DNA from 4 places in the Noviherbaspirillum phoenicis genome. Region 1 is predicted to be linked to each of the others. Evidence: predicted binding sites of a transcription regulator. Region 1 holds the regulator's gene; each other region holds the start of a gene.
What was found. Region 1 encodes sigma-54, which starts transcription at its own class of promoters, with help from an activator protein. Its sites were predicted from a motif close to TGGCANGNAANCTGCTTT; they were not measured.
Positions count from the first base shown of each region.

Region 2: ABC383_RS09985 (CmpA/NrtA family ABC transporter substrate-binding protein) is a predicted target of sigma-54. The motif match lies at 1,312-1,329, and genes of this name have one in related genera.
Region 3: pepA (flocculation-associated PEP-CTERM protein PepA) is a predicted target of sigma-54. The motif match lies at 2,256-2,273, and genes of this name have one in related genera.
Region 4: ABC383_RS21700 (PEP-CTERM sorting domain-containing protein) is a predicted target of sigma-54. The motif match lies at 2,168-2,185, and genes of this name have one in related genera.

Region 1 is NZ_JBDFLX010000001.1:3,634,024-3,638,767, forward strand. It holds gene ABC383_RS16275 (enoyl-CoA hydratase/isomerase family protein) at 1-674, opposite strand, end outside; gene ABC383_RS16280 (hypothetical protein) at 873-1,106, opposite strand; gene hpf (ribosome hibernation-promoting factor, HPF/YfiA family) at 1,254-1,622, opposite strand; gene ABC383_RS16290 (RNA polymerase factor sigma-54) at 1,698-3,182, opposite strand; gene lptB (LPS export ABC transporter ATP-binding protein) at 3,195-3,938, opposite strand; gene lptA (lipopolysaccharide transport periplasmic protein LptA) at 3,940-4,494, opposite strand; gene lptC (LPS export ABC transporter periplasmic protein LptC) at 4,540-4,744, opposite strand, start outside.
Region 2 is NZ_JBDFLX010000001.1:2,207,472-2,212,215, forward strand. It holds gene ABC383_RS09985 (CmpA/NrtA family ABC transporter substrate-binding protein) at 1-1,166, opposite strand, end outside; gene ABC383_RS09990 (ANTAR domain-containing response regulator) at 1,484-2,107, opposite strand; gene tsaD (tRNA (adenosine(37)-N6)-threonylcarbamoyltransferase complex transferase subunit TsaD) at 2,196-3,221, shown strand; gene plsY (glycerol-3-phosphate 1-O-acyltransferase PlsY) at 3,297-3,902, opposite strand; gene ABC383_RS10005 (aminoacyl-tRNA deacylase) at 3,939-4,433, opposite strand; gene ABC383_RS10010 (endonuclease/exonuclease/phosphatase family protein) at 4,470-4,744, shown strand, end outside.
Region 3 is NZ_JBDFLX010000002.1:524,820-529,563, reverse strand. It holds gene ABC383_RS21980 (SGNH/GDSL hydrolase family protein) at 1-570, shown strand, start outside; gene opgC (OpgC domain-containing protein) at 563-1,771, opposite strand; gene pepA (flocculation-associated PEP-CTERM protein PepA) at 2,325-3,155, shown strand; gene ABC383_RS21965 (SulP family inorganic anion transporter) at 3,512-4,744, shown strand, end outside.
Region 4 is NZ_JBDFLX010000002.1:457,340-462,083, forward strand. It holds gene ABC383_RS21695 (acyltransferase family protein) at 64-1,137, shown strand; gene ABC383_RS21700 (PEP-CTERM sorting domain-containing protein) at 1,415-2,131, opposite strand; gene ABC383_RS21705 (alpha/beta hydrolase fold domain-containing protein) at 2,552-3,604, opposite strand; gene ABC383_RS21710 (N-acyl amino acid synthase FeeM domain-containing protein) at 4,390-4,744, shown strand, end outside.

The DNA of each region.
Region 1 (4,744 bases):
TAGGGCGCTGCGAAGCGGCGTATCTTTTCAGTGATTTGCTTGCCGGTTGCCATCGGCTCTGTTTCGAGCATGGACAGCAGCTCGGGCAGTACGGAGGAAGGAACGAAAACATCGGCCAGTCCGGCGTAGAGTGCATCGGCGGCGGCAATGGTCTGTCCCGTCAGTCCCAGCCACACGCCCAGTTCGCCAGGCAGACGGGAAAGGAAATAGCCGCCGCCTACATCCGGGAAAAGACCGATATGCACCTCAGGCATCGCCATCGCAGTCTTGTCGGTCACGATGCGCAACTGGCTATGCGCGCTACCCTGCGAGATTCCCATGCCGCCGCCCATGACGATGCCGTCCATCAGGGCGATGTAAGGCTTGCTGTAATGGTGAATCAGATGATTCAGTGCGTACTCTTCAGTGAAGAAGTCTTCCAGCAAGGCGCTGCCACCGGCCGGACCCGCAGTGCCGACATCGTAGAAAAAGCGGATGTCGCCACCCGCACAGAAAGCGCGCTGGCTGCTTGATCGTATGACGACTGCGAATACATCATCATTGGCTTGCCATTCGCGCAGGAGCGCAGTCAGCGCTCTTATCATGTCCAGCGACAAGGCATTCAATGCCTTGGCCCGATCAAGGGTAATGAATCCGATATGGTTTGTTATGGTGCCTGTAAGGTGTGCGCTCATGTTGGGCTGATCAGGAGCGCCTGACAAAAGATGCCTTCATCGTTCTTGAGGCTTGATTACCTGTGCAAGTACCTGCTATTGGTCCGGATGAGCGTCGTTGTCAGGCGCGTTAATGAAAGTGCACAGTTTAGCAACATTCAAGAAACGCAGCTTTGTATAGACCGGGCTGCAAGCATGAGCGCACCAGCCTGCCGGGAATTAATGTGCTGCGTTTGCCTTGGCCAGTACCACGGTCCAGCGATTGAACAACAGCATCTGCAGGTGGCCAGGATCGTCGCCAGGACGGCAATCGATGATGGGATTGACGCTGTACTGGTTTTTCCGCACTTCGCGGCGGATCTGCATTTCGCGGCGACCTACGCGCAGCATGAAACCGGCTGGTGCCTGGTCGAGATAGAGGGGGTTGCTTGCGGTGGTATTGAATTGCGCCATGACGTCTTCTCCAAAGCAGAAACGTTGAACATGGCGTTAATGTATCATAAGTACTGTATGAATAAACAGTATTTTTGAACTGTGGTTTTTTATGCAGGGTGCCTTGGGCACCCTGCGGTCACGCGTTTACGGGAAGAATCGTAAGATTCAGGCGGTCGGCGCCGCCGCGGCGCCATCGTCATCTTCCCCGATCATGCGCTTGATGCCGGCATGCTGATGGTCCTGGATCTTAGTCTTGTATTTCAGGACCTGCCGATCAAGCTTGTCGATCAGCGTGTCGATGGCGGCGTACAGGTCCTGTGCGATGCTGGCCACATGCACATCCTTGCCCCGTAGCCTCAGGGTGATTTCGGCGCGCTGGCGCCTTTCTTTCTCAGGGAGGTTATCAACGGCCAGGATGACCGCTATATCAATGACATGATCGAAATGGCGCTTGATCCGCTCAAGCTTGCCTTGCACGTATTCACGAATTGCGGGAGTCACTTCGAGATGATGTCCACTGATGGTGAGATTCATACTACGCTCCTGTGAAAGGCCGGCAGAGGTTTCACTGAGGATGAAACATGTCAGCGAGTTACATGCTGCAAAGAACTACAAGGACTTGCGCAGATTGACTGGAGGGATTTTCAGGGCTTCCCGATATTTTGCGACGGTACGGCGTGCTACTACCATACCCTGTTCCGCCAGCATTTCTGCGATGCGACTATCGGAAAATGGGTTCTTCGGGTCTTCGGCTCCTATGAGTTGTTTGATCAACGCCCGGATTGCAGTCGATGAGGCTTCGCCGCCTGCATCGGTTGCAACATGGCTGCCGAAGAAGTACTTCAACTCGAACATGCCATGCGGCGTGAGCATGTATTTCTGTGTGGTCACACGCGAGATGGTGCTTTCGTGTAAACCCAGTGTATCAGCTATTTCTCGTAACACAAGAGGTCGCATTGCCACTGCGCCATGGGAGAAAAAGTTGCGCTGGCGGTCCACAATGGCCTGGGCGACGCGCAGGATGGTATCGAAACGCTGGCGCATGTTCTTGATCAGCCATTTCGCTTCTTGCAGCTGCGAACTCATCGAGCCTTCGCCCTTGCTCTGCTTGAGGATGTTGGCATACAGCGCATTGACGCGCAGGCGCGGCATGACGTCATGATTGAGCATCACCTGCCAGCCGTTCTTGCCGCGCTTGACGATCACGTCGGGCACGACATAGTCCGACGCGTCGCTGGCGAACATGGCGCCAGGGTGCGGATTGCATTGCCGGATCACTGCCTGCGCCTCGCGCAGGTCTTCCTCGTCACAGTCCAGGCTCTTCTTCAGCTTGTTGAAGTCGCGCTGCGCAAACAGCTGCAAGTGCTTCTCGACGATCTGCAGTGCGGTGCGGCGCGTCACCATGGGAACGCGCGGCATGCGCCGGATCTGCAGCGCCAGGCACTCCGACGCGTCGCGCGCGCCGACGCCGGCCGGGTCGAAGCTTTGCAGCAGCTTCAGCGCCATCGACAGCTCCTCGATCTCGACTTCCAGTTCCTCCGGCAGGCGGGCGTGGATCTCTTCCAGCGGCTCGGTCAGATAACCGTTGTCATCCAGCGCGTCGATCACCAGTTCAACCAGCGCCCGGTCGCGCGGATTCTGGACAGTTACGCGCATCTGTTCCAGCAGATGCTCGCGCAGGGTCAGCTCATGCGCTTCCATCTGCGGGCGGGCATCGTCGTCTTCCGGGGCCTTGGAGGTGCGAGCAACGTCGTCGAAACTCCAGTCGGCGTCGGCGCCGCTATCGCTGCCTTCGCCGCCACCCTCGCCGGCTTCGAAACCGCCTTCGCCTTCCGTGGCAGGGGCAGCGTCGGAAGCAGGTGCGTCGCCGCTTGGCGTGGAAGTCGGCGCGCTGCTGACGGAGCCGTCGGCGAGCAGCCTGATCGAATGGTCAAGTGGATCATCCAGACGTTCAAGCAGCGGATTCTCGGACAGGATCTGTTCCAGTTCCTGATGCAGTTCCAGCGTTGAAAGCTGCAGCAGCCGGATCGACTGCTGCAGTTGCGGCGTCAGCGCGAGATGCTGGGATACGCGGAGTTGAAGTGTCTGTTTCATTTTTGCCTTTTCTCACATCCGGAAGTGCTCGCCGAGATAGACGCGGCGCACCGACTCGTCGGCAATGATGTCGTCCGGGCGGCCGCTGGCCAGCACTACGCCCTGGTTGATGATGTAGGCATGGTCGCAAATGCCCAGCGTCTCGCGGACATTGTGGTCCGTGATCAGCACGCCGATATTGCGTTCCTTGAGGAAGCGCACGATGCGCTGGATTTCGATGACGGCGATCGGATCGACGCCGGCAAAGGGCTCATCCAGAAGGATGAAGCGCGGGCTGGTAGCCAGGGCGCGCGCGATTTCAACGCGCCTGCGTTCGCCGCCGGAGAGCGACATCGCCTGGTTGTCGCGCAGCTTTTCGATCTGCAGTTCGGAGAGCAGGGCATTGAGCCGGTTCGCGATCTGTTCCTTCGACAGCGGCTTGCCTTCATAGCGCTGCAGCTCCAGCACCGCGCGAATGTTTTCCTCCACCGTAAGCTTGCGAAATACCGATGCTTCCTGCGGCAGGTAGGACAGGCCCAGCACGGCGCGGCGGTGGATCGGCAGGCGCGAGATGTCGACGCCGTCCAGGTCGATGGCGCCGGCGTCGGACGGCACCAGGCCGACGATCATGTAGAACGACGTGGTCTTGCCGGCGCCGTTCGGCCCCAGCAATCCGACCACCTGGCCGCTTTCGACATGCAGGGAGACATCACGCACCACCTGGCGCGCGCCATAGCTTTTTTGCAGGCCCTGCACGTTGAGAATGCTGTTCTCCATCTCAGGGCGCCTTGGTGTCGTTGCGTGGCTGGATGATGGCCTTGATGCGTCCGGCGCCGGCCTTGCTGGTGCTGCTGGGCGTGTTGTTGACCGAGTAAAACTCCTGCTTGCTGTCGTAGGAAATGAATTCGCCTTCGACCTCGTCGGTCGGGCTGGCGCCTTCGAGAAGACGGATCTTGGCGTTCACATAGAACTTCGCGACCTCGGTCTTGGTGTCGTACTCGATGCGGTCGGCCGCTTCGCCTTCGATCCAGAGGTTCGGGCCGCCATCGCGTTTTTGCCGGAAAGTGGCTTTCTCGCCGCGCTTGGCGTAGACGGTGGCGTATTGGTAGCCGGCCGGGTCCTGGGTGACGACCATGCGGTCGGCTTTCAATATCAGGGTGCCGCGCGTGAGCACCACATCGCCGGTGAAGGTATTGATCTGCTTGACGTCGTCGTAGGCCATCTGATTAGCCTCGATGTTGGTTGGCTTGGTCATGTCGGCCTTTTCAGCCAGCGAGCTGCCCGCCGCGGCCATGCCTATCAGCAGAATGAACCATGCGTGAAGTTGTTTCATCACTCTTCTCTAAGGAAATGCGTTGTTGATTGTCCGGTCGCGCTTTCAGCGGACGGCGGTCTGGCGCGGCGGCAGGGTTGCCTGGACCCGGCTGGCAAGGCTGAGTTCGCCGGTGGCATTGTTGGCCACCATGCCCGCGCCGTTGAGCGTCGAGCCGCCCAGGGTGAGGCGCACCGGCCTGTCGGTGCGCATGATGTCCTCGTCGGGCAAGATCATCAGGTAGTCGGACTCCAGGTGGAAATTTTCCGCC
Region 2 (4,744 bases), 1.4 Mb from region 1:
CCGTCCCATACCGCGCCGTCGACCAGCTTGCTGCTGCGCATCGGGTCCTTCGGCACGCTGACCTTGGCCATGCCGGCGGCGTCCTTGTACAGGTCGATCTGGTTGATCTGTTTCGCCACGGCCAGGTAGTCGACGTCGCTCTTGAGCAGGCCCCAGCGCTTCTGCTGGGTCAGGAACCACATGCCGTCGGACAGGTAGGGGAAATTCACCGCGCCGTCGTTGAAGAACTTCATGTAGTTCGGGTCGTCCCAGGTCTTGCCCAGGCCGTTCTGGTAGCGGCCGAGAATGCGCTGGTTGATCACGTCCACCGAGGTGTTCACGTAGGACTTGTCGGCGATGGTTTCGGCCATCTTGTTCTTGTTCGACAGCGAGGCATCGATCCACTTGCCCGCTTCCAGCACCGCCGCGGTCAGCGCGCGCGCCGTGTTCGGATATTTCTTTACCCACTCGGCGCTGGTGCCCAGCACCTTCTCGGGATGATCGCGCCAGATGTCCTGCGTGGTGATGGCGGTGATGCCGATGCCGTCGGCGATGGCGCGGTGGCCCCAGGGCTCGCCGACGCAGTAGCCGTCCATGTTGCCGACCCGCATATTGGCCACCATCTGCGGCGGCGGCACGGTGATGATCTTGGCATCCTTCATCGGGTCGATGCCGTTGGCCGCCAGCCAGTAATAGAGCCACATCGCATGGGTGCCGGTCGGGAAGGTCTGGGCGAAGGTGTATTCGCGCTTCTCGGCTTTCATCAGCCTGGCCAGCGATGCGCCGTCGACCGCGCCCTTGTCGGCCAGCTTCTTCGACAGCGTGATTGCCTGGCCATTGTTATTGATGGTCATCAGCACCGCCATGTCCTTCTTCGGGCCCGACACGCCCAGGTGCACGCCATAGATCAGGCCATACAGCACATGGGCGGCGTCGAGTTCGCCGTTGACCAGCTTGTCGCGCACGCCCGGCCAGGACGCCTCCTTGGACGGCGTGATCTTGATGCCGTACTTTTTATCAATGCCCAGCACCGATGCCATCACCACCGACGCGCAGTCGGTCAGCGGAATGAAGCCGACCTTGACCTCTTCCTTTTCCGGCTTGTCCGAGCCGGCTGCCCAGGCGCCCCGGGTGGACAGGGCGGAAAAGGCGCCGGCGAGGCCGGCCGCGGCGCCCGCCTTGAGCATGCTGCGGCGGGTCAATGATGATGTGTCTGCTTTGGCTGTCATGGCTTCCTTGCGTCGAGAAACGGGAGCGATCCCATAAGATCGCGGCCACCATTGGCCGCGACCCACTACCGTGTTGTGCGCCTCCCTTGGCGCTCACTGCCATACAGCAATTGGTATGCCAGCACGGTGGAAAATCGGTTTGCTTCACCGCGAGGCGTGATTTGCCCTGCGCCTGTGCGACGCACCAGGACAGCGCGGGTTTTCAACGGGGAAGAAGAGGACGGCGGCGGGAAAAGTGCAGGCCATGCCCTAAACATGGCCCGGCGTTGGTGCGGTCAAATGAGCAGATCGGCCACGTCGATCATGCGCTGCGCCACATCGGACAGCTTCAGGTTCTTGTCCATGGCCAAACGGCGCAGCTTGCGGTAGGCCTCGTCCTCGCTGCAGCGGTGGCGCTCCATCAGCAGGCCCTTGGCGCGCTCGATCACCTTGCGTTCGGCCAGCTTCATGCGGGTTTCGGACAGCTCGTCGCGCAGCTTGCGGTCAACCTCGAAACGCGCCACCGCCACGTCCAGCACGGCCTTGACCCAGTCCGCCGACAGCCCGGCGGCGACATAGGCCGATACGCCGGCCTCCAGCGCCGCATGCATGCGGTCGCGGTCGCCGTCCTCGGAAAAGCAGATGATGGGCCGCGGCGCGTTGGTGGTGGCCGACACCACTTCCTTCAGCGCGGCGTCGGACTGGGCGTCGACGATGATCACATCCGGCTGCAGGTGGGCGATCTGCTCCTGCAGCCTGGCATCCGGCGGCAGCGCGGCCAGGATGTTGTAGCCGGCTTCGAGCAGGCTGATGCGCAGGGTGCGGGCGCGCTCGGCCCGCTCGATGGCGGCGTCGTCCGCGCCGTCGGCGGGAACCAGGGAATTGACGACGACAATGCGCAGCAGTTTCGAATCGGTCATGGAGGTCATGGGTCTGATAAGCGCAGGGGCGCTTTCCTTTACAATACCGCTTTGCAAAAAGCTTGCCACCCTCTTCCGGTCCTTCTGAATGATAGTCCTCGGCGTCGAATCCTCCTGCGATGAAACCGGCCTGGCCCTGTATGACACGCAGCGCGGCCTGCTGTCCCATGCCTTGCATTCGCAGGTGGCCATGCATGAACAATACGGCGGCGTGGTGCCGGAACTGGCCTCGCGCGACCATATACGGCGCGCGCTGCCGCTGCTGGAACAGGTGCTGGCCCAGGGCGGCACCGACCGCCATGCGATCGATGCGATCGCCTATACGCAAGGCCCCGGCCTGGCCGGCGCGCTGCTGGTCGGCGCCTCCGTCGCCTGCGGCCTGGGCCTGGCGCTGGACAAGCCGGTGCTGGGCGTGCATCACCTGGAAGGCCACCTGCTGTCGCCGCTTTTGGCCAGCGAGCCGCCGGAATTTCCCTTCGTGGCGCTGCTGGTATCGGGCGGCCACACCCAGCTGATGCGAGTCGATGGCGTGGGCCGCTACACGCTACTGGGCGAGACGGTGGACGATGCCGCCGGCGAAGCGTTCGACAAGTCGGCAAAGCTGCTGGGCCTGGGTTATCCGGGCGGTCCGGCGATTTCGCGGCTGGCGGAATTCGGCGATCCTGCCGTCTATACCCTGCCGCGGCCGATGCTGCATTCGAAGAATCTGAACTTCAGCTTTTCCGGGCTCAAGACCGCGGTGCTGACGCTGGTGAAGAACAACATCACCAATATCTGCGAGCAGGACAAGGCCAATGTGGCGCGTGCCTTCGTCGATGCAATCGTGGAAGTGCTGGTGGCGAAGTGCCTGGCGGCGCTGAAGCAGACCGGGCTGAAGCGGCTGGTGATCGCCGGCGGCGTCGGCGCCAACCGCCAGCTGCGGGAAGCGCTGAATGCGGCGGCGGCGAAAAAACGCTTCCGGGTGTTTTATCCGGAACTGGAGTTCTGCACCGACAACGGTGCGATGATCGCCTTTGCCGGCGCGATGCGGCTGCAATTGCAGCCGGAAGCGGCGCAGAAGGACTATGCCTTCAATGTGCGTCCGCGCTGGCCGCTGGATGAACTGAGGATCTGAGGCCAGGGCCGGCGCGGATGCCGCCTGCCGGCGCCTGCGATGGACCGCGATCCCGCACGGGCGCCAGAACAGCCGCTACGACTTCTTGCTGCCGATGCGGCTTTCCTTGCCGCTGATCAGGTTGGCGATATTCTTGCCGTGCCGGTAGACCAGCAGCACGCTCATCGCCACCACCGCCAGCAATTGCACATCGACGCCGAACAGCAGCACATAGAAGAACGGCGCGAACAGGCTGGCCACCAGCGCCGCCAGCGACGAGTAGCGGAAGGCATAGGCGATGATCAGCCAGGTGGCCAGCGTTCCCAGGCCCAGCCAGACATTCAGGCCCAGCAGCACGCCGAGCGCGGTAGCCACGCCCTTGCCGCCGACGAAGCGGAAAAACACCGGCCACAAGTGGCCGAGAAAGACCGCGATCGCCACCAGCGCGATGCCGCCCTCTTCCACGCCGAATTGCGGCGCCAGGCGAATGGCCAGCCAGACCGCGAACCAGCCCTTGGCGCAGTCGCCGATCAGCGTGGCGATTGCCGCCTTCTTGTTACCGCTGCGCAGCACATTGGTGGCGCCCGGATTTTTCGAGCCGTAGGTGCGCGGGTCGGCGATGCCGAACAGCCGGCTGCACACCACGGCAAAGGAAATGGAGCCGATCAGATAGGCGGCCACGGCGAACAGAACGGTATACATAGACTCCCTGGGTCTTATTGATAGTGTCGGAGCCGGCTATTGCCCGGCCAGCGCGCATGATACAGCGGTCACCGGGAGTATCGTAGGGAGAACGGCCGGATCGAGGCCGACCAGGTAGCCGCGCCGGCCGCCGTTGATGTAGATCCGCTCCAGCCCGAGGATGCCTTGTTCGACATACACCGGCATGGTCTTGCGGGTGCCGAACGGCGAGGTGCCGCCGACCTGGTAGCCGGAATGGCGCTGCGCCACCTCGGGCGCGCAGGGTTCGACCGACTTGCAGCCGATCTGGCGCGCCAGGTTCTTGGTCGACACCTTGCAGTCGCCATGCATCAGCACGATCAGCGGCTTGCCGGCCTCGTCCTGCATTACCAGGGTCTTGACCACCTGGTGTTCATCCACGCCCAGCTCGCGCGCCGACACCGCGGTGCCGCCATGTTCCTCGTACTGGTAGGGGTGTTCCGAGAAGACAATGCGCTGGCGCCGCAGATACTGGGTGGCCGGGGTCTCGGAGATATGCTCTTTCCTGCTCATGCGTGATACGCTCATTCGAAATTTTGGTGAGGTATTATGCAACAGGAAATTCGCTTAGCGACCTTCAACGTCCTGAACCTCGCCCGTCCCGGCCTGCGCTTCTACGACGGCATCGAACCCTATACCGAAGCGCAGTACGACGCCAAGATCGACTGGCTGGCGCGCCAGTTCGACCGGCTCGACGCCGACGTCATTGCCCTGCAGGAAGTGTTTTCACAGGATGCGGTCAGGGAAGTGATGGCGCGCAGCGCACGCTACCGCGACGCCGTCCATATCGGCTTCGAGCCCGAGCCGGGCAAGCTCACGCCCAG
Region 3 (4,744 bases), on a different contig from region 1:
TTCGATGCCTTCGCCAATGCCGACAAGCAAAAAATGCCGGCGCCGGGCGGCGTGCTGTTCGTGGGCAGCTCATCGATCCGCCTCTGGGACAACCTGGAACAGCAATTCAACACCGCGCCCATCGTGGTCAAGCGCGGCTTCGGCGGTTCCCGCATGGAGGACTGCGCCGCCTACCTGAGCCGCCTGGTGATTCCCTACAAGCCGCGCACGGTGGTGGTGTATGCCGGCGAGAACGACCTGGCCGAAGGCCGCCGGCCGGAACAGGTGTTAAAGAGTTTTACCCGCTTCGTCGAAGGCGTGCGCGCCGCCTTGCCCGCCACCCGCATCGCCTATGTGTCGATCAAGCCCAGCATCGCCCGCGTTGGCCTGCTGGCCGACATCCGTGCCACCAATGCCCTGATCGGCGAGTACGTGTCGCACCTGGACAATGCCCGCTATATCGATGTCTTCACGCCCATGCTCGACAGCCGGGGCGCGCCGCGCGCCGAATTGTTCCGCGAGGACAGGCTGCACATGAACCAGGCCGGCTACGCGCTATGGCATGACCTGATCTCGCCGTCGCTCAGGTAGGCAGATCGGATTTGGCCGCACCGGCGGCCGTGGCCTGGCGACGCCCCGCGCGTTTCAGTTCCTGCTCCTTGCGCGCCGCCAGCATGCGCTGCTGCTCCTCGCGGTCGAGGTACAGCGTGACCAGCGCAGTCGCATACAGCGCCGCCAGGCCGGCCGCCATCATCAGCACATCCAGCAGCAGCGGGCGGCCGGGCCGGTATTCCCCGGCAATCGACAGCGCGGCAAGCACCACCACCAGGTGCATGCAGAACACTGGCAGCGATGCCGACCCCAGCTTTTCCAGAAAGCCGATGCGCGGCAGCCGCTCGCTCAGGCGCGGCCCGATATGCATGATCACCACCAGCAGCGCGAACAGGTTCAGCATGCGCAGCGGCCCCAGTCGCCATTTGTCGAACAGGTGGTTGATTAGGGATTCGGCATCACCCGGCACCGGAATCTGGCCGGCCGTATGGCGCCACACCAGGCCAATCAGCACCACCAGGAAAGCGCCCACCACCAGGGCCCGGGGGAAGGGCTTGCGGTGGTCCAGCCTGCCCTGTGCGGTGGCGGCGCCCATCCATAGGCCGAACAGCCAGAGGAATTGCCATGACAGGGTCTCGAACGAGCCGGTTTCGCTGAACGGCACCCGCAGCCCGGTATGCTGGGCCAGCATCTCGTACAGGCCCTGCGACAGCGGAAACTGGCCGCATGCCCACAGGGCCACGCTGATAACGAATATGCCGGTCCAGCCGCGCTGCATCGCAAAGGCGAGCACGAAGGGGCTGGCGAACAGCAGCAGGATGTAGAGCGGCAGGATATCAAGCAGCGGCGGGTTGTAGATCAGGAGCAGCGCACCCGGCAGCGCGGCCCAGGGATCGGACAGGTAGAAGCCGATCAGGTTGGTCAGCGCCGGCTGGTCGAGCTTGAGGCCGAGCATGGCAATGGCCGAGAACAGGAACAGCAGCAGGGTGGCGTGGCAGGCGTACACCGTGGTGACGCGCCGGAAAAAGGCTTTTTTCATGGCCGGTATGCCGGCCTTCTGCGCCCGCCCGGTATAGATCAGCCCGGCCATGAAGGCCGACAGCATCACGAAACCCTCGGCGGCCGACACATAGCCGAAGGGCTGGCCGAGCTTGTCGGAAAACCGGGTCGGCAGGTGCGTGGTAAACATCATCACCAGCATGAAGCCCCTTAGCAGATCCAGTTCCCAACGTCGATTCATGGTCTTTCACCTGTCGATTAACGGGACAGTCTGCCGGAAAAGAAAGCGACGGGTTTTGATTGAAAACACCGATGCAAAGTGCATGGGCGGCGCAATTATGGATGCATGGCGAATTGCATGAAGAAAATAATTGCACTGAATAAATTAAATAATGGAATTTGGAGAAGGTTTGATAAATATCCGAATATGTTTCCTGCAGTAATTACGCTTGCATCGAGTAATCTGGTAAAAAATTGATCGTACGACTGCTTCACAATCACGGTTTGCAGCGCGTGAAAGGCATACAAGATTGCCTGGACAGGGCATTGGACGAAGTGAATGTCGCGAATTTCCCCATTAACTTGCTTTTACGTGCGCAAACGCACATACATTTCGCGCTATCCATGCATATTGTCAAATTGTTGTGTCGGATAAATTTACAATATTGAAACTAGTTACATTCAGTAACTTGTTAAGTCGTTGATTTTAAAAAATGTTGATTGGGTGGCACGGTTCCTGCTGATTAGGCCATGAGAGCAATCTCGCCATAATTAATTAAACTGGAATCGGAAAAATGAAAAACGCAATTCGCAAGACCCTGATCGCATGCGCAGTGACCGCCTCGTTCGCAGCCAGCTCCGGCGCCATGGCACAGAGCTTCCCGGACTTCACCGTGAACGAAGGCGCGATCGCCGGCGCTCTCGGCCAGACCTTCACCGCCGACAAGATCACCGGCAACTACGTGGAAGTCATCACCTTTTCCGGCTCCGAGACCAGCGGCACATTCAATGTGTCCCTGAAGTGGAATGCAGGCCAGTTCGTCGCCAACAACGGCTCCACCCCGGTGGCTAGCCAGCTCGGCGGCTCGGCCAGCCAGTATGGCCTGTACGCGCTGTACCAGGGCACCGGCACCTTCAACACCACCGCATCCGGCACCGTGTTCAGCTTCACGCCAGGCGGCTCCCTGAACCTGTTCGCCGACGCACAATCCAACACCCTGTTCGGCCAGCCGGCCAACGGCGCGCTGGGTTTCTCCACCACCAACAACGCGGATGACGTGCTGATCGCCACCGGCACCCCGACTTCCGGCGAAGGCCGCCTCGACCCGAGCCTGAGCACCTGCGGCATCACCAACGGCATCAACTGCGGCAGCTTCGGCGCCTCGTCGTCGTTCAACCTGACCGCTGCCGGCAGCGAGTACTTTGTTGCGCCCAACCCGTTCTATAACATTTCGTTCCAGTCGGGCCAGCTCAACAACTTCAACCCGACCGGTACCCAGGTCATCAACGGTTCGCTCGACGTGATCTTCGGCGGCTCTTCGGAAGTGCCGGAGCCGGCAACCGTCGCCATGGTCGGTCTGGGCCTGCTGGGCCTGGGCCTGGCCCGTCGTCGCAAGCAAGCCTGATACTGCCCGCCGCCGCCTGCACGGGCAGCGGCGGGACAGGCTGCAATCCGAAACCACGGCGCTTTCCGGCCGTGGTTTTTTCTTGCCTGCGCGCGCCAGGCCGAGCCGCCCGTCCGGACGACATGGCGGGAAGACGGCCACGCCGACCGGATGTGGCAGCTGTGGCGGGCAATGCGCCCATCTTCCAGCAAGGACGGCACACAGCTACTGTTTATTGCGGACGGGTACTTTATACTGCATGACGTCCGGCAAGGCATCCAGCCCAAGGGACAGGCCCGCGCGGAGAGCCCCGGCGCGAACCAGGCCGGCGCCACCAGCGCCACCAGGGCAGCCCACACCAACCACAACAGCCCGAGATGCAGCCTTCCCACCGCCTGCGGCGTTATTTCCCCTTCCTGTCCTGGCCGCGTCCGACGCGGCAATCCCTGAAACGCGATGTCTGGGCCGGCATCACCGTCGGCCTGGTGCTGGTGCCGCAGGCGCTGGCCTATGCCACGCTGGCCGGCATGCCGCCGCACACGGGCCTGTATGCCGCGCTGCTGCCCAGCATCATCGGCATGCTGTGGGGCTCGTCGCCGCTGCTGGCGGTGGGGCCGGTGGCGCTGACTTCCATCCTTGTATTCGGCTCGCTGTCATCGCTGGCCGCGCCGGAAACGGGGGCCTGGACCGCGCTGGCGATCTGGCTGGCGCTCTACTCGGGCCTGTTCCAGCTGCTGCTGGGCGTGTTCCGCATGGGCAGCATCGCCAACCTGGTGTCGCAGCCGGTGGTCACCGGCTTCATCAATGCCGCCGCGGTCATCATCATGCTGTCGCAGCTGCCGCAGTTGCTGGGCATTGCCTTTCATCCGCGCCAGTGGTCCGCGCCCGCCGAGTTCATCGCCTTCTCGCGCGGCACGCCCATCACCGCCGCCTTTGGCGTCAGCGCTATCCTGCTGCTGGTGCTGCTGCGGCGATACGCGCCACGCCTGCCTGGCGTGCTGCTGGTGACCGTGCTGGGCATCCTCGCCAGCCGGCTGCTGGACTACGCCGGCCACGGCGGCGCCATCGTCGGCAAGCTGCCATCGAATATGCCCACGCTGGCGCTGCCGCCGGCGATCTCCTTCGACAGCCACCGCGAGTTGTGGCTGGGCGCGCTGATCCTGGCCATCGTCAGCTTCACCGAGGCGATGTCGAGCTGCCGCGTGATCGCCCGCAAGCAGCGTGAGCGCTGGGATGAAAACCAGGAGCTGATCGGCCAGGGCCTGGCCAAGATGACCAGCGGCCTGTGCGGCGCCTTCCCGGTCAGCGGCTCGATCTCGCGCTCGGCGCTGAACTTGTATGCCGGCGCCACCAGCGCCTGGTCTTCGCTGGTGGCGGCGCTGTGCGTGCTGTTCTCGCTGCTGTTCCTGACCGGCTTCATCCACGACCTGCCGTACTCGGTGCTGGCGGCGATGATCATGGTGCCGGTCTTCAACCTGCTCGACTTCGGCGCCTTCCGCCGCCTGTTCCACATCTCGCGCGACGATGCGGCGGTGGCCGCCGTGACCTTCATCGTCACCCTGTCGTTCTCGCCGCGCCTGCACTTTGGCGTCTTCGCCGGCCTGGGCCTG
Region 4 (4,744 bases), on a different contig from region 1:
GTTTTTTTAATAAGCCGACCTGTCGTAGTCCGTCTTTTATTTTCTATTTTGCAGCGCCACGGAATGATGAATCATTTGGATAGTCGGAAAGCAAATCGAGACAACAACTTCAATTTTCTAAGGCTGGTCCTGGCGCTGCTGGTGATACTGTCGCATTCTCCGCAATTAATCGACGGCGATGAAAGCCGAGAGCCTTTGACCATGCTGGTCGGGTTTACCTCCCTGGGTAAATTGGCAGTAGAGTGTTTCTTTCTGCTCAGTGGCTATCTCATCGTTCAAAGCTGGGTACAGTCGCCGCATATCTGGAGTTTCCTGAAAAAGCGCATTCTCCGGATCTATCCCGGATTTATCGTTGCATCGTTTATTTGCGCATTCGTGGTCGGCCCCCTAGGTGCTCAACCGGAACAATATTTCAAGGCCTTCTGGTATGGGGGCTTCGTAAAATCGGTAGTTTTTCTCAATATTCCCGAGGTGCCTGCTGTTTTTGAAGGTCAGCCGTATCCGAGCGTCAATGGTTCAATGTGGTCGATTTCTCTGGAATTTACTTGTTACCTTTTTGTGCTTGTCCTGGGCAGCCTCGGAATCTTTCGCAGGAAGAGGCTTTGGCTTTTCCTGGCCACAGGACTGTATGCGGTGGTTTTATACTCAACGTTGGGATTGTCATCGCCCTATTTTTCATTGGAAGATCCGTTATTCAGGCTCGGAACATTCTTCTTGACGGGAGGGTGTTTTTTTCTTTACCGGGACTCCGTTAACTATAAGCATTCGTGGGCGCTCGTTTGCGCTTTGATCATCTTTCTATGTGTCCTCGTGGCGAAAATCCATTATCTGATTTTTGCGGCGGCAGGAGCTTATTTGTTATTCTACTTAGCCTTCACGCCGATCAGTTTCCTGAAGCGATTCAAGAAGGTGCCAGACGTTTCCTACGGTGTGTACTTGTATGGATGGCCGATTCAAAAGCTGATTCTGTGGTATTTTCCGGCAACCACGCCTACGGTGTTGTTCATTGTGTCGGCACTGATGAGCTTGTTGCTGGGTGCAGCAAGCTGGTACGCAGTGGAAAAACCCTTCATCAAACTTAAGTCTTTTCAGCTTGCAAGGCAAATCTTCTCTTCTGGCGTCCAGACTAAATTGTGACCCGACACCGGCGAGGTATATGCATCGCGGTGAATTAAACTGGACTAAATGCCGATATTTGACGACGCCGAATTTGATAATGTAATTTTCCCGAAGTAAATCGCGTCGGACAGAGTCTGAATTCTCAACTCTGAATCGATCTACCGCCTTCCATCACCAGTTTGAATAGCCCGGAAAGGGCCACAGCAACACATCCTGGGTATTCGGGAAAAGCCGTAAAGCGGCAGTAAAAAACAGAAAGCCCGCGTCAAGCGGGCTTTTTCCATGGCATGGAGGTTTAAGCGTTCTTGCTCTTTGCCTTGCGACGCGCGATGGCGAAACCGAACAGCCCCAGGCCGAGCAGGGCGACGGTAGCCGGCTCCGGCACTTCGCCGCCGGTGCCAGGACCGGAGCCGTCCACGGGCTTGGTGGTGGTGCCGGAGAAGAAGGAGCTGGGGCTCGCCATGCCCTGAACGTGGACTGCAGCATTGAAGATGTCCGAATCCACGAAGGTAAAGCTGCCTGCAGACAAATTCGTACCGAACAGCTTGTATTCCGAAGAAGCACCGGCCGCCAGCTGGCCTGGATTACTGGTTTGGAAATTGAACACAAGGTCAAAATTGCCACCGTTGGCGCCGCCGAAGTTCTTGTAACCGTCGATGTCGACAGTACCCGCCTTCGCGCCGCTCACCCAGGCGGTGCTGGAAATCGTTGGCTTTGTAGAGGTGCCGCTGCCAATGTTGAAGGCCCAGTCATTCACGTATGCGCCTGCATCTACCTTCAGGCCGGGCATTACGCTCATTACCAGGTCGACATAGCTGGTCGTCTTGCCGTTAACGGTCTGGCTAGCGTCGGTGAAGGTCGCCGTGCCAAAGACGCTCGTATCTTTCAGCGGCGTACCGTTGTAAATCCCGGTGTTGGAAAAGTAGTAAGTGATCACCGCGGCGTTCGCGGCGGCAGGAGCAACGGATGCGATTGCAAGGGCGAGCGCTGCTGCGATTTTGGACTTGTTCATTTGGATATTCCTGAGAAAATTGATTTCAGTTTATCCATAGCAATATTTATACCAAGAAACAAATTCCTTTGATAAACAACGGGTTACAAAAATGGGGTTACAAAATGCCAACAGCAGTGTAAAAATTTCCGACAAGTAACTTTGCATGTGGCGTACTGCGGCCCTGCGAGATGGCAATTGAACTTCTCGCCGCCTGACAGCATGTTTCCTTGAAATGCGCCAGCCATGGTGCGGTCACCAGTTCCACGCAGATCGCGTAGATCGCGCGACGGTGGCAAGAGCGTTCCGCAGAGTGCCGGTTGGACGAAATCAGCCGACTCGGATGCGTTGCCGCCTGCCGCCAGCAATCGCCGCGTTTCCGGCATCGTATTCATCGGGCGGACGCTGCCCGGAGCACGGGCAGCGTCCGGGCTTATCGCCTTACTTTCGTTGCGCGTCGAACGATTTTTTCAACTGCGCTGCCGCGAACTTCTCGGCATCCATCGCTTTCGGCACGACCGCTCCCATGCCAAAGAATTCATGCGTCACCCCTTTGTATTCCTTATAGGTGACCTTCACGCCATCCTTTTTCAGGCGGTCTGCATACGCCTTGCCTTCGGACAGGAGCGGGTCGATTTCGGCCGCTATGACGGTCGCGGAAGGCAGGCCTTTCAGCGTTGCCGCCTTCATCGGCAAGGCGTAAGGATTGCTGGCGTCTTCCGGCTTCGCCGAATAGTGCTTGAAGAACCATTCCATCATGGGCTTGTTCAGCGGTTTGGCCGCCTCATTGCGCTTGTACGATGCATTGGTCATGTCGTTATTGACGACCGGGTAGACGAGCAACTGATGCACGGGGATGGTCTCTTTCTTGTCCCGTGCCATCATCGAAACGACGGTCGCCAGGTTGCCGCCTGCGCTTTCGCCGCCGACAGCTACCTTGCCAGGGTCGCCATTGATTTCCTTGGCATTCTTCAGCGCCCAGGTATAGGCCGCGTAGGCATCGTTTGCGGCAGCAGGAAACTTGTGTTCCGGCGCCTGGTGGTAATCCACCGCCACCATGATCGCATTTGCCATCTTGGCCAGTGCGCGCGGCGAGGCATCGTAGGTCTTCGTGTCGGCGATGACAAAACCGCCGCCATGGTAGTAGACCATGACAGGGAAGGGGCCCTTACCCTCAGGCGTATAGACATGAATCGGGATATCGCCAATCGGCCCGGGTACGGTCATGTCCTTGACTGTCACGCCAGGTTCGGGGTCGGTGCTTCTTCCCATCTCCTGCAAAACCTTTTTCACAGCGTCCGCCGGCGTGGGCTGCTTGCGTGCTTCTTCCGGCGTCAGGGTTTCAATCGGCTTGCCACCCAGAGATGCCAGCGCGTCGAGGACCTTTTGCATGCTTGCGTCGGCCTTCGGTGGTTTCTGCGCTTCGCGTGCCTGGGCAAAACCAGCGGCGACCGCAAATGAAATGGCGGCAAGGATAAGAGTGTTTTTTTTCATATTGTTTTTCCAGTTGATGAACCGTTGTGCGAAATATGTCTGATACCTGACATATCTGTTAGAAGTCCCCGGCAGGTGGAGTTCGCAAACTCACGGCCAATGAAACCTTTTCGTCAACTTTTATTGACTACAGACAAGCGACAGGATTTGGCGCAAAGGCAATGAATCGCTGTGCAAACGGACGCAAGGTTGACCCGGCGGATAGGGGTCATTGATCGACAAGGCATCGCCACCACAACGCGGAATGCTGGGTGAATTAATCGACCATTCAAAAATGACCTCGTCGGTACTAAAAGCTCATAATTCACCTTATGTAAAATGAAAACACCGGTCCATATGCCCTGTCGTGCGGCCTGATCGTATATCTGTTTTGTTGTCCCGCCCTGCGCGTACCCATGCTGTTTAAAAACTTGCCAGTCAGGCGAGCACGTCTGGCTCAATAAACAGGTCATGCATTAACGATGAGTTTAACGGGCAATGAAAGTATTTAACAGCCATGACTGATCTACTTTAAGCACGTTGGTTTCATCTCCGGCTCAACAACTTCCTGCACTGCATCACAGCCCCTATAAATTTCCGAATCGCAATGCGCTATTCCGGTTGAATTTAAGAAATATTTCCAACGTGAAATATTGAAAAATCTTCGTGACGCAATGTTTATAAAAAAATATTGATTTGTTGCCATATTTTCTCTATGCATGTTGCCTCAAGTGAAATATTATGTGTTCCGACGGCAATCTTGCCGGTGTGCCACAACTGCTGCCAAACTAGGAACGAGGCCAATAATGACTCCAGCCAACCCACAGCCAGCAACAACTTCTGAGAAGCGGAATTTTAAATTTGACATGCTCCCCATGAAGTCGGAGTCATTGCCTTTCACGATCCGCGTGGTCAGTAATGCGGGCGATCTTGAGAAAGCTGTGCGGATCCGGCATGCGGCTTACATGCGGCATGTGCCGGCCTTCGCACAGGCACTGAAAATGCCGGAACGGTCGGACTCCGAGCAGGGAGTGGTAGTCCTGCTTGCCGAGTCGAAGTTCGATGGATCGCCGATCGGCACGATGCGCATCCAGACCAATGAATTCAATCCGTTAACCATGGAGCAGTCCGTCACCCTGCCCCGCTCCCTGGCCAGCCAGC